Regions from separate parts of the Enterococcus sp. AZ163 genome, predicted to be linked through region 3. Evidence: riboswitches for the same ligand, from Rfam matches in the RefSeq annotation. Region 3 holds a riboswitch; each other region holds the start of a gene.

Region 1 (4,439 bases), 1.4 Mb from region 3:
TATGAGGTATCGGATCTTCAGTTTGGTGATCAAACAGTCACAGATACGAAAAAGAAACACCCTGCAGCAACCGATTTGTCGATTAAATTGCTGGATTCAAGACAGCAGCCAACCTCGTGGAAACTGCAGGTGAAAATTGCTGCTTTTAAAAACGAAGAGCAGCAAACCTTAAAAGCTGCAGAATTGGCAATTGGCAAAGGCAAATTCGATGACAGCAATGTGGATAACGAGGTAATCGGCTATCCTATTTCTCGGTTGACTACTGCTTACCAGACGATTATTCAGGCAACAGGCAAAAAAGATTATGGGTGGATTACTTATACCATTCCAAAAGAACAAATCACTCTCGGCTATGGTGATGAAAATCAGGCCGGAGAGTATACAGCAACAATTAGTTGGCAGGTTGTTAATGCCGACCTTTAAAACAGATATCAAAAATTGATATAAATAAAAAACATCTGACGGAGGAAATATACATGAAAATCACAAAAATTATCGCAGGTCTAGCATTATCAACAGCAATCTTAGGGTTTACAGCTCAAGCATCAGCAGCGGAATTAAATGAAACTGCAGATGGAACAACAAGTGTGGAAATTACAGATTACACAATTGATCCAACGACAGGCTTACCAAGTAGTCCAGGTGCTTTTGCGATCAATCAAGTACCAAGTATTGATTTTGGTCAGCACTCATTAGACAGCGTAGCTGCAACGAATGCGTCATTCCAAGGAACCTATGATCAAGATTTAGAAGTGAAGGATGCGCGTCCAACTCAAGGCAGCATTACTTCAGCCTTGAACACAATTTCAGGTGTTACAGCGGGTGCGGATGTAACGCAAACTGAAATTGATGACTCAAAAGCAGCTTGGGAAGGCGCAGTAGCCGCATCTTCTTGGAAAGTAAATGCTCAAGCAACTCAGCTTGATAACATCGGAACTTCTTTAAAAATTGGTGATGTTGAAGTATTAACTGCCGAAGGAACAGTGGTAACTGAAAACTCTGGCCAAACACCAGTAGGGACTAAAGCATATAGTTTGGCTGATCCTGTTTTGACAATTGCTAACAACAACTTAAATATCCAAACATACGCAGGTACTATTACTTTTACAGCTATTTCAGCTGAATAAATTTGCGTAAAATCCATCTAAGTCACGTAACTGCTTAGTGACTTAGATGGTCTTTTTTACATAGAAAATACAAGAAAGATCTAACCAAAATGGAGGAATAGATAGTGAAAAAAATGAGAGCCATTATGATGTATTTACTTATCACTGGATGCGCAATGTTTATGTTTAGCTCACCTGCTGCGGCCGCTGATCCCGGTGTCGACTACAGCGTAGCTCCCATACTGCCGGACAATCAATTAGACCGGGGGAAATCCTTCTTTGATTTGCGAGTAAAACCAGAGGAGAAACAGACAATCCAGCTTCAAATTGAAAACTACTCAGATCAAGAGCAACGCTATTTTATTGAAGTAAATACAGCCCAAACCAGTGGGAATCTGACGATTGATTATGGAAATACTGACATCCCAAAAGACTCCATCAATCAACAACCAATTTCAGACTATGTTAAGTATCCGAAAGAAGTGACGATTCCTGCCAAAAAAGCGGGTGTTGTGTCTCTAGATCTTACCGTGCCTAAAGAAAGCTTTGATGGTATCTTACTGGGTGGAATTCAGGTGAAGAAGGACTTTGGTAAAGAAGAAAAGCCCAAGGATCAGATTTCTAGTGAATATGCCTATGTGATCGGCCTAATGCTTTCTGAAAATGATCAGCCAGTGGAACCTGATTTACAATACAAAGGGATTAAGGCGAAGGAATTGACAAATAATGCTGGTCTAATTGTTTCCATGGAAAATCCTACACCGATCAATATTAAGAAGGCATCATTGACGGCCGATGTTTATGCTGAAGATGGCACTAAACCAGTGATCACTCGTACAATTGAAGATGGCGGTATAGCGCCATCATCTCGCTTTGATTTACATTTATTCAATGGAGAAGCAGGAGATACGAAGCCTTTGGTTGCTGGAAAGTATCGCTTGGAGCTAAGTGTAGAAGATGACGCTGGCCACAATTGGAAGTTTAACGAACCATTTGAGATTACGAAAAAGGAAGCTAGTGCAGTGAACAACCAAGTTTTCCAGGTTGAAGAAGGCACGAATTATTGGCTGTATATTATTATCGGAATTCTGGCGGCGGTAGTCTTAAGCTTCTTGGGTTATTTCATCTATACCAAACAAAAACAAAAAAGCAATCAATAACTGTTCATTATAAATCAAAGGACTGAAGGTAAATTCATGAGAATGATAAGAGCCGTCAGTTCTTTTGTTTAACAACAATTTTTTGGTGATACTAATTGAATGTTAAAATAATTGTTGTTCTTTTAATTATATGCTCTTGTTTTTTATGTTTAAGGGAAATAGCTTGGAAAAGAAAACTATTTTTCATCGCAGCAAGAATGGTACTTTTAGATGACCGTAATTGCAACTGATTTTTGGAAAAAAGGTCATTTTTAGAAAATTTTTTGGTGTATATAGGAATTAGCTGAAAGAAACAATCCGAGGAGTCTCCGTAAGTAAAAAGCTAGTATCTGGAAGGTTTTATTCAGTATTTGTTCTTTTGTATCTAATTGGATGTTATTAAGAAAAAGTAAATTAAGTGAAAAAACTAGAATTTTGGTTGCAAGCCTCTTGTTGGAAAGAGTAAGATTGGATCGTGAAAATAAAACAATATAACTTGTTAGGTGAGGCTCCTATACAAACATAAGCTATTGCTCAGAAACATCGAAAGATGCCAATGGGTAAAACAGGAATTGTCGGATTAAGGCTTTTTCCAAAATAGCTAAGATGAGAATCTTTACGTTGTATAGTGCTAAAACTCGGACGATGAGATGACACTAGGTCAGAATTCTTGTTCGAAAAGGTTTCTGACCTTTTTGTATGAATTTTAAAACTAGTAGAAATAACCGCTCGCTTTCACCTAACTTTGTCGAAGGGAGGTGAAGCAATGCAAAATGTAAAAAAGATCGATTGGTGGATTATTGGACCTTATGCCGTCCTGTCTATCATCGGTCTTTTAGAGGTTTTCAGCGCAAGTTCTTATCGACTCATGATCGCCGGTGCGAATCCTCGAAGTTTATTTTATCGCCAGCTAGTCTTCGTAATTCTTAGCTGGGGCGCGTTAGCTCTAACCTATTCTGTTAAACTGCAGCACTTTCTGAAATTAGGAGTAGCCCAAATTCTTTTAGGTTGTTCGGCCTTGCTTTTGCTGCTGGTGAAGGTACATCTTTTTGGAGTAACGGTGAATGGGGCTCAGCGCTGGATTTCGATTTTCGGGATTCAATTTCAGCCTTCGGAATTGGCTAATATTGCTCTAATTTTTTACTTAAGCTATTACTTTCGTAATCCATTGCAATCAAAAAAAGAATTGCGGGCGCCCATTTTAGTTACTCTGTTTTTGGCAACGCTGGTTTTTATTCAGCCTAAAGTAACTGGAGCCTTGATTCTGTTACTTGTGGCAGGAGTTCTTTTCTGGGCAGCGGCGATTCCAGTCGATGTTGGACTGATTCTAGGCTTTGCAGCGGTAGTTGGCGTGTTGGTAGCTGCTGGAATTGTGCTGCTGCTGGGGAGTCATGATTTACTGCCACACCTGTTTCAACATGTGTATGAACGAATCGCGATTGCGGGAAATCCCTTTGCTGATGTCAATGGAACAGGGTATCAAATGAGCAATTCCTATTATGCCATGTATAATGGCGGATTCTTTGGTCGGGGAATCGGCAATAGCATCACCAAAAATGGTTATTTGCCGGAAGCAGAAACCGACTTTATTTTCTCAATTATCGTCGAAGAATTAGGGATGATTATGGCCTTGTTTTTGCTTCTGCTTTTGTTTGTCATTTGTCTGCGGCTGTTTTGGCTGAGCACCCATTGCCAAAATCATCAGGCTGCATTAATCGTCATGGGGATTGGGACTTTGCTGCTGGTGCAGACGAGTATTAACGTAGCCAGCACACTAGGTTTAATTCCTATGACGGGGATTCCATTACCCTTTCTCAGTTATGGTGGAACCAGCTATATGATTCTTTCGGTCAGTCTTGGGGTTGCATTGAATATCTCAGCTAGGGAAAGGAGGTGAAGAAGTGAAGCGCAAAGAGTGGAATGATGCCTTATTGCTGCCGATCTTTTTACTTCTCATTTTAAGTGTTTGGGTACAATATCAGGCAGCTTTGCTGGATGGTCGAGCCGTTCAGCCAGTCATTTTTAAGCAGCTGATTTTTAGCGTGTTAGCTTTTGGAGCGTTGCTGATTATGCGACGGATTCCCTTTCAATTTTTAGTTAAGTTTGCACCTATTTGGTATAGTTTTTCCTTAGGCATCATGTTGCTGCTGCAATGGTATTATGACCCAGCAATGTATCTGTTGACAGGAACTAA
Region 2 (4,439 bases), 420 kb from region 3:
TCCAATCAGCAGTTACGAAGATACCATCCATGTACTTCAACGCAGGAATATTTTTTTCGTATTTATAGAAATCATCTGGAGCGTTTGAAAGAACATAAAGTTTATAGCCTTGATCTTTTAATTGTTTTACAATAGCTTCCATTTCAGGAATAGGCATGATTTCTTGGTACCAAGTAGCTAAAATGTTAGGGATAATTTCTTTTAATTCAGCAGGTGCTTTTTTGAGCGCTCGACGAGCAATTTCATCCTTTGTAATGGTTCCACGGTCAAAATCAATCCATTCCGCAGTTAAAAAAATATTTTCAAGTAAAAACTTTTGATGAAGAGAATTATTTGTAAATTTCGTGATAAACTTTGTTGGCTCATAATTAACCAGAACATTACCTAAATCAAAAACGATATTTTTAATCATGAATATTCCTCACCTTCATTGATCTTGTTTGCACATTACCTGTCTATTGTAACAAATTCGGAGAGAAAGTTGGCATTTGCTGAGAAGGTTTAAACAAAAAAGGAGTTTTGGATAGTTTTGTTAAGGGAGTAATACTTGTTTAGGTTAAAATCTATTTAGTATTGACACTCTTATAAAATTGGTTTAGTTTTAAGCCATCCAATAAAAATGAGGTCCTAGTATGTGGAAATTAGATAGCACTAAAAAGATACCTGTTTATCAGCAAATCATGGAACAAATCATTGAATACATTCAAAAGGGACAATTAAATCCAGGGGATCGTTTACCCTCTGAACGTAAACTGGCTGCTAGCTATCAAGTGAATCGTTCGACTGTGGTCCATGCTTTGGAGGAATTAGTTAGCTTGGGTTGGATTATTCGTCAACAAGGCAGCGGTACATTGGTTAACGAGGGGAGATGGGGACGTAGTGCGACACCTCGCATGAATTGGCGGCAATTATTAAGCAGAGAAACGCCACAAACAGAACCCTATCTGCTGGAGCTGCATGAAATTCAGAAAGATACTCAGACCTTAGATCTATACACAGGAGAACTGCCATTAGATTTAATCCCAGATTTTCGTTTACCTGCGTATACTTGGGAGGAGTTGCTGATTGAAGAAAAGAAACAGAGGGATTTAGGTTATCCGCCTTTACAGAGAATCATATGCGAACGGTTGTATAGAGAGCAGGGATTAGAAGCAGCAACTAATCAGGTATTGATTACTTCTGGTGCCCAACAAGCGTTATTTCTGTTGTTGCAGGTGATGCTTGAAGCCGGAGACAGTGTAGCGATTGAAGATCCTTCATTTTTGTACTCTTTACCAATTTTTGATACAGCTGGTGTTCGATTATACGGTGTGGCAATGGATGAAGAGGGAATGCAGATCGAGGCATTAGAGCAATTGATTCTAGCCAAAAGAGTTAAGTTAATTATCGTAAATCCGACATTTCAAAATCCCACTGGCAACACCATGACTTTGAAACGTCGCAAACAATTAATTGCTTTGAGCGAAAAATACCAGCTGCCAATTGTAGAGGACGATGTTTTTGGTGAACTAAACTTTTTACAGCTTCCCCCTTCACTGAAATCTTTGGCTCCTCACCAAGTGATTTATTTAGGGTCACTGTCAAAAATTTTCGGTTCCTCCATTAAGATCGGTTGGATTGTTGCCGATCAAAGTCTGATTCAGCGTTTATCTGAGGCTAAACAAATGATGGATTTCTCTATTAGCGTTTTCCCTCAAGTAGTCGCGTATACGGCACTGACCGATCAGTCCTTCGAAACTAATCGTCAAGAGCTGATTGACACTCTCAAACATAAGAGGGATTGTTTCTATAGCTGTGCCCAATCAGTTTCCAGCGATTGGCAATTTGAAGAGATCGACGGAGGACTTTACGTTTGGCTGAAGTGGCGTCACCAAAAGTTGACTCGCAAAGATTGGGGTCTTTTTTTACAAGAAAAGCTCTTGGTAGCTCCCTCATTTCTCTTTAGTAATGATACAATGGCTATGCGGGTGAATTATTCCCGGATGACAGAAGAGGAGTGTTACATCTTTTTTGTTAAACTGCAAAAGATATCAGAAATTATAGGAGGTCGTAAGTATGAAAGAGATAATTGAAGTATTAAATAATCATCGTACCTATCGGGATTTTGATGAGAACTATCAATTGCCAGATGAGGATTTACAACAAATATTGGATGCAAGCCGTCAAGCACCCAGCTGGATGAATGGTCAAATGTACAGCATCATTGTAGTCAAGAACCAAAAACTTCGCCAAAAATTTGTTGAGCTTAATCCAGGTAATCCTCATATGCTGAAAAGTTCGGTTTTCTTATTGTTTGTTGCAGATTTAAAACGCACACAGAAAGTAGCAGAGCATTATCAAGTGGACTACTCAATTGCTGAAGGAATCGATCCACTGATCACGGCTGTCACTGATACTGCACTAGCTTTGCAAAATGCTGTTGTTGCAACTGAAGCATTAGGACTAGGTAGCGTGGTAGTGGGCAGCATTCGTAAAGATATAAAAAAAATCAGTGAATTACTGAACCTTCCCGACTACGTACTGCCAGTGGCTGGGTTAAGTATTGGTAAGCCTACTATGGAAATGCGTATTAAGCCACGCTTACCGGAAAAAACAGTTGTTCATTATGATGGTTATCAAGAGTATGATTACGGAGAAATTGAAGCGTACGATCAAACCATGGAAGTTTTTGCTGAAGCCCGAGAAACTAAATTGTGGAGTAAAAAGTTTGCGGATTATTTTAGTAATAAGCCAAATGTTACCATCGATGAATTTGTGAAAGAACAACGTTTGTTAAAAGAATAAAAGCTTGAAGAATTGTTACTATCTCTTCTCTTTTTAAATAGGGAGACCCAGAGAACATACTGTTCAACTTCTTTTCAAATTCTCACATAAGTTGCTCTTTTTGTTGACACTCAGTGCTATCTTTACTATAGTAAAAGTGGAAATTGTATAAATTGTTAGGTGAGGCTCCTATATGGACACAAGCTGCTGCCGCGAAAGAATCGAGAGACTCTTAGTTGGTGGAACAGGAATCATCGTGAAGGTGATTCATAACGCAGCTGACAGATAAAACTGTCTACGCCCTATAGTGCTAAAGCTCGACGATGACCGTGATTATTTTTGCGCGCGCTCATTATCGAGCGCGCGCTTTTTGCTTTGCCAATAAAGAAAGGACGGTGATGAGTCATGGACTATCCAGATGAGAGTCGACCGAAAATAGTTAAAAATGTAGGGAAGACACTGATTTTCTCTGCTGGTAGGAGGAAATATGATGATGAACAAAAAGAGCCTCATCACACGAAAAATAAGTAAAGATCAAGCGTTGAAAAAACTCGCATTATTACCGGATCGTGATTTGTTCCTGAATCTGCGAACATCTTTAAACGGATTATCAGAAGAAGATGCTAAAGCGAGACTGGAAGAATATGGTCCCAACGAAGTATCGGCTCAAAAGCCAACCCCTGCAATCATTTTGTTTCTTCAAGCATTTAATGATTTGTTTGTTTATGTATTGGCCTTATTAATGGTTGTCTCTTTTTTGACTTCTGATTATGAAGCAGCTGTGGTTATGGGAATAATGATTTTAGCCAGCGTGCTGATTACCTTTATTCAAGAATATCGTTCACAAAAAGCTAGTATTGAATTACGAGAAATGATCGAGAATACGGCCGCAATTACGCGTGAAGGCCAAACAAAAGAAATTCCAATGGATGAAGTGGTGCCGGGAGACATTTTAACTTTAGCAACTGGAGATATGATTCCAGCAGATGCAGTATTAATTTGGACGAAGGATTTATTTGTGAATCAGTCTTCTTTGACTGGAGAATCAATGCCAGTTGAAAAGTCTGCTTCCGTTGCTTCAGATGATGAGAACAATGCATTGGATATGTCAAACTTAGTTTTTATGGGAACGGACGTATTAAGTGGACAAGGTCGGGCAATTATCTTAAAGACTGGGCAACAGACTTTCTTTGGCGACATTGCGAAAAATGCCACAACCAAACGCGGCAAGACAACCTTTGATGTCGGTTTAGCCCGTGTCAGTAAAGTATTGTTGCGCTTGATTATGGTACTTTTCCCATTAGTGTTCTTAATTAATGGCATCACAAAAGGTGATTGGAGCAATGCATTTTTCTTCGCTATCGCTGTAGCAGTGGGCTTAACGCCAGAAATGTTACCAATGATTGTCAGCTCTAATTTAGCAAAAGGTGCCTTGACCTTGTCGAAGCATAAAGTGATTGTGAAAGAATTACCATCTATTCAAAATTTGGGTAGTATGGATGTCTTGTGTACGGATAAGACAGGAACCATCACCGAAGACCGAGTAGTATTGGTTCAGCATCTTGATCCTTTAGGTAAAGAAAACACTCAAGTATTGGATTTGGCCTTTCTGAATTCGAATTACCAAACAGGTTGGAAAAATCTGATGGACATTGCTGTGATTAATTACTATGAAG
Region 3 (4,439 bases):
GACAAAATGGATTTGGTTGAAGAAACCGTGATTGTTGCTGATGCAGGATATGGGTCAGAAAAAAATTATCGACAATTGGAGGATCAGTACGCACAACATACTGTGTTAATTCCTTATGCATCAATGCTCAAAGAACAAAGTAAGAAATGGAAAACGGATGAGCGAAAAGTCATGAATTGGACTTATCATGAAGAAGACAATTACTATGTAGATCTAAAGGGTGTACGCTTCAATTTTCATGCCTACCGTCAACGAACGGATAAGGAAGGGTTCGTAAAAGATTTTAAAGAATATCAAGCAGAGAAATATGATCAGAATAAACAAGTTATTCTAGCCGCATTAACACAAAAAGGATACACCAGAAAAATGAGTGTCAACCCTTCCTGGGAATATTTTAAGGCGAAACAAGTCACACTGCTTTCAACTCCTGAAATAGGAAAAATCTATGCACGAAGAAAAATCGACGTAGAACCTGTTTTTGGTCGGATGAAAGCTTGTTTAGGTTTCACTCGTTACCATGTTCGAGGTATGGAAAAAGTGAAGAGAGAAACCGGCCTCCTCGTGTTGGTCCTCAATATGATGAAGTTGGCAGTTGTAGGACGAACTTCAGGACTTCTTACATAGAAAAAATGACCCCCTCACTGAAAATCATTGATAGATTTTCGGGAGGTGGTCATTTTTTTTATTCGTTTAGAGACTACTTATGTCACAGCCTCTTTTAAATTAAAAACCAAAAAGGGCTTACATTTTCGTTATTTACCGTATTTGCCTCTTAAATTGTGGCATGATCATCCTATTTATAATTGCTTAGTTAGATTTTATCATTCAGCAGAATATGTACTATTATATTTTTAATGCCTGTTGCAGTAAGCAATAATTGCTGCTACAACAGGCATAAGAACAGTGACGAGTTAAAATTATAGTAATAAAGAAGGGTGCCCTCCGAATAATCAATGAATAAAATACGTCGCTCGAAGAAATTAGTCTCTAGATATCATAATCATTTCTTCAGTGATTTTTTCCACAATGTTTATAATTGTTTTTGGAGAGCGAAGTTTTCTAGGGATATCGATTGGATAAACTTTCGCTATACGTCCTGGATTCGAGTCCATTAAAATTACTCGATCAGAGAGCTGAACAGCCTGCTGAATATCATGAGTAATCATTACAATTGATTTTGTAGCAATTTGATTTTTTAACCAAATTTCTAATAAATCATTGGATAGCTGGCTAGCAGTGACGATATCTAGTGCGGAAAAAGGTTCGTCTAACAATAGTAAGCTAGGTTCAGTCGCTAGTGCTCGGGCAAATCCAACTCGCTGCTTCATTCCACCAGACAACTCGCGCGGATAGGCTTTCTCAAAGCCATTTAAACCAATCATTTCGATCAAGTTTTTCACTCTTCTTTTTACTTGTTCTCGTGAGAGCCCACTGCGATTTTCTAGACCAAAACTGATATTTTTTTCGACGGTCAGCCAAGGAAAAAGAGCGAAATGTTGGAATACCATACTTATATTTGAGTCAGGTTCTGATATTTTTTTGTTTTCAAAAATGATTTCACCGGTAGTTGGTTGTACGAGTCCTGCAATACTTCTTAGTAAAGTTGATTTACCAGTTCCCGATTGCCCAATAACGCTCAGAAATTCATTGGTTTTAACGGTTAGATTTACGTTATCTAGGACTTTCAAATTCTCCTTATGTCCTTCAATTTCAAATTCTTTATAGACAGATTTCACATTTAACAATTCTGTATTTTCCATAATAGTTTTGCATATTTAAGTATTCAAACCTAAATATACTTCTCCTTTCAGCTTAAGACCAGATCTCATTTGTCAAAATTACTTCTTTTTTAGTCAACATATTTAGTATGAACAGCTTTTACTAGTATTAATAGTGGAACCGATCTTTAGCGATTCGATAAAGAGGTTGCCAAATAAATGCAATACATAGTCCCACAATAAAACACATGGCCAAAGTCCCTAATGCAGACTTGTCTTTTATGCCATCGTTGATCGAAATATAGTGACCTAATCCTGTGACATCAATTTGCTTTTTTCCCCATTGAATGCTTTCAGCAGCGATGTCTGCATTCCATGCTGCACCTGCAGCATTGATAATCGCTGTAATGATGTAAGGTAAAATAGACGGGATGAGATACTTAACCCACCATTGCCATTTAGAAAGCTTAAATATCTTTGTTACATCACGAATCTCATCAGGAATTGCTAAATAACCAGCAATAACATTGAAAAAAAAGTACCATTGGCAACCTACCATGATGAGCGGCAAAGTCCACCATTCTAGCTTGTTAAAACCAATACTTATGAAAATAACGATGAACGGCGTATAGATATTTGAAGGGATCGAACCTATTACTTGTCCAATTGGTTGAACAACATTCAATCGGCGATTATCGCTGGCAACCCAAACCGCTAATGGTATGAAAATCAATCCAGCAACAATCATCGCTAACGTTACTCGTAAAGTGGTATCCAGCATCAATTGTGGAATTAAACTAAAATCCTGATGTGGCAAGAAATAATAAAGTTTGATTGACCAATTTATAATTAAAATAGCTAAGAGAACATACCAAAGAGTTTTGAAAAAATTTCGAAGCTTCGCTACTTTTTTATACAGACAATCCAGCTTAAGGAAATACCAGATATTAGGCAGTTTATAAATCCAGAAAAAACTAAAATTAGCAAATACTCTTGAAAAATATTTAGTTATAGAAGCATGCTGAATCAACTGATAAACCAATGATTTTGGTGGAATTGAACTTTCGATATCCGCTTCATACTTGAAATAGTAGGTAGCCCTGACTAAAGGTTGAAAAACTAAGAAGTTAAGGATTACAACATTAAGCAGTAATGCCAAGATAGCCCATAAGCATGCTTTAAAATCTGCGCGGTCTAATGCTACCTGAATATAGGAACCAATCCCAGGTAGAAAGAGTGTCTTCTCTTTTGACAATACAACAGAAGCTTGCTCACTGGCTACTAAGGCAAACCAGGCAGCAGTTTGCGAAATGATCACATTCCATAGCAATCCTGGAATCGAATAAACAAACTCAAGTCGCCAAAATTTTTGCCAAGGATTATACTTGAATTGATCGGTCACATTGAGCAAATCAGAAGGAACGACTTCCATTATTTGATAAAGTGTCAGCATAATGTTCCAAGCTTGCCCTGTAAAAATTGCAAAAATTGCGACACATTCTAACCCCATCACATTTCCTGGAAATAGGCCAAGTAAGCCAGTTGTTGTAAAGGTTAAAAAACCTAATAGCGGAACAGATTCTAAAAAGTTGACTAATGGTAAAATAATCTGTCTAGCCGTTTTATTTTTTGCTGCCAAAATGCCAAAAATAAAAGAAAAGAGGAAAGACCAGGCCATCCCGACAATCATTCGAAACATCGTGCGAATGGAAAAATAGAAGAGATTGCTTATCGCCAGAAAGTCATTTTGAGGTCTGGCTACTGATAAAAAATCCTCTGATGGCAAACTATTAAGAGGTCGATTCATTTTTATACTCGAGAAAACCATAATAAATAGAAACAAGGTGAGAATGACTATTATAGTAGTGTTTCCAAGAGCTTTCATGAGAGTAGATTTTTTGGTGATTGGTGCTTTTAAAACGTTCAAAATAAAAACCTCCTAAATAATCATATTAGGAGGTTACTCAAAAAAGAAAAGATGATAAGTAATCACGTAATTGAGCTTTGGCTTTCTGAGACGTAAGAAAATAAATTCTAGTTATCTTAGGAAAGCCTTAATTCGACAATCCCTGCTTTACTCGTTACTGTCTCTCGACATTTCCGAGCGATAACCTGTGTTCTTCAGAGTAACCTCACCTAATATGATTCTATTTTGTTGTGCAAATTTATAATACTCGCGAAATAGAATAAAACAACTAAAAATTTGTTGTTGGTACTTTTTAGCAGTACCTATTGTTATTAGATAAGGGTCTTTGATACTTTTCGCTTTTTGTGTAAAAACTTTCAAAAATAATGGAATAGAATGTTTCTCCAAGTGGAGAGGAAATAATTTGTCATTTTTCAAACGGAAGGAAATGTTTTCGAGAAATCAACGATAATCTATCTGAAAACTTATTCCAAAAGTTAACACCAATTAAAGAACGTAAGTTATAAAAAAAGTTTCCTTGTTTATAATACAAATTGGGTGCAAAATTAGGTTGACCTAAAGTAAAGACGCTGGGATGTGGTGAAAATGTCAATTGAAAAATTAGAATATTTCTACGTTATTGCCAAGTACAACAGTCTTTCTAAGGCTTCTCAAGAATTGTATGTCAGCATATCATCTTTGAGCTCTGCTTTAAAAAGTCTTGAAAATGAACTTGGATATGATTTATTTGTTCGGCAAGGGAAAAGGTTGATGTTAAGTGAGAGTGGGGAAAAAATTCTACCTGCGGTTGAAAA

Evidence for each region. A riboswitch is a leader RNA that binds a small molecule or an ion and turns the genes downstream of it on or off. The one in region 3 is predicted to bind magnesium.
Region 1: linked by a shared signal. The riboswitch ahead of IGI46_RS07600 (FtsW/RodA/SpoVE family cell cycle protein) and the one ahead of IGI46_RS14460 (ABC transporter permease subunit) in region 3 are both predicted to bind magnesium.
Region 2: linked by a shared signal. The riboswitch ahead of mgtA (magnesium-translocating P-type ATPase) and the one ahead of IGI46_RS14460 (ABC transporter permease subunit) in region 3 are both predicted to bind magnesium.

The regions. Positions count from the first base shown of each region.
Region 1 is NZ_JBIPAO010000001.1:1,595,565-1,600,003, forward strand. It holds gene IGI46_RS07585 (WxL domain-containing protein) at 1-423, shown strand, start outside; gene IGI46_RS07590 (hypothetical protein) at 477-1,127, shown strand; gene IGI46_RS07595 (DUF916 and DUF3324 domain-containing protein) at 1,241-2,266, shown strand; M-box (ykoK) riboswitch at 2,734-2,902, shown strand; gene IGI46_RS07600 (FtsW/RodA/SpoVE family cell cycle protein) at 3,012-4,142, shown strand; gene IGI46_RS07605 (FtsW/RodA/SpoVE family cell cycle protein) at 4,147-4,439, shown strand, end outside.
Region 2 is NZ_JBIPAO010000001.1:2,593,363-2,597,801, forward strand. It holds gene IGI46_RS12335 (HAD family hydrolase) at 1-412, opposite strand, end outside; gene IGI46_RS12340 (PLP-dependent aminotransferase family protein) at 633-2,072, shown strand; gene IGI46_RS12345 (nitroreductase family protein) at 2,056-2,784, shown strand; M-box (ykoK) riboswitch at 2,929-3,099, shown strand; gene mgtA (magnesium-translocating P-type ATPase) at 3,257-4,439, shown strand, end outside.
Region 3 is NZ_JBIPAO010000001.1:3,014,702-3,019,140, reverse strand. It holds partial or broken gene IGI46_RS14470 (transposase) at 1-588, shown strand, start outside; gene IGI46_RS14465 (ABC transporter ATP-binding protein) at 981-1,760, opposite strand; gene IGI46_RS14460 (ABC transporter permease subunit) at 1,888-3,603, opposite strand; M-box (ykoK) riboswitch at 3,702-3,869, opposite strand; gene IGI46_RS14455 (LysR family transcriptional regulator) at 4,231-4,439, shown strand, end outside.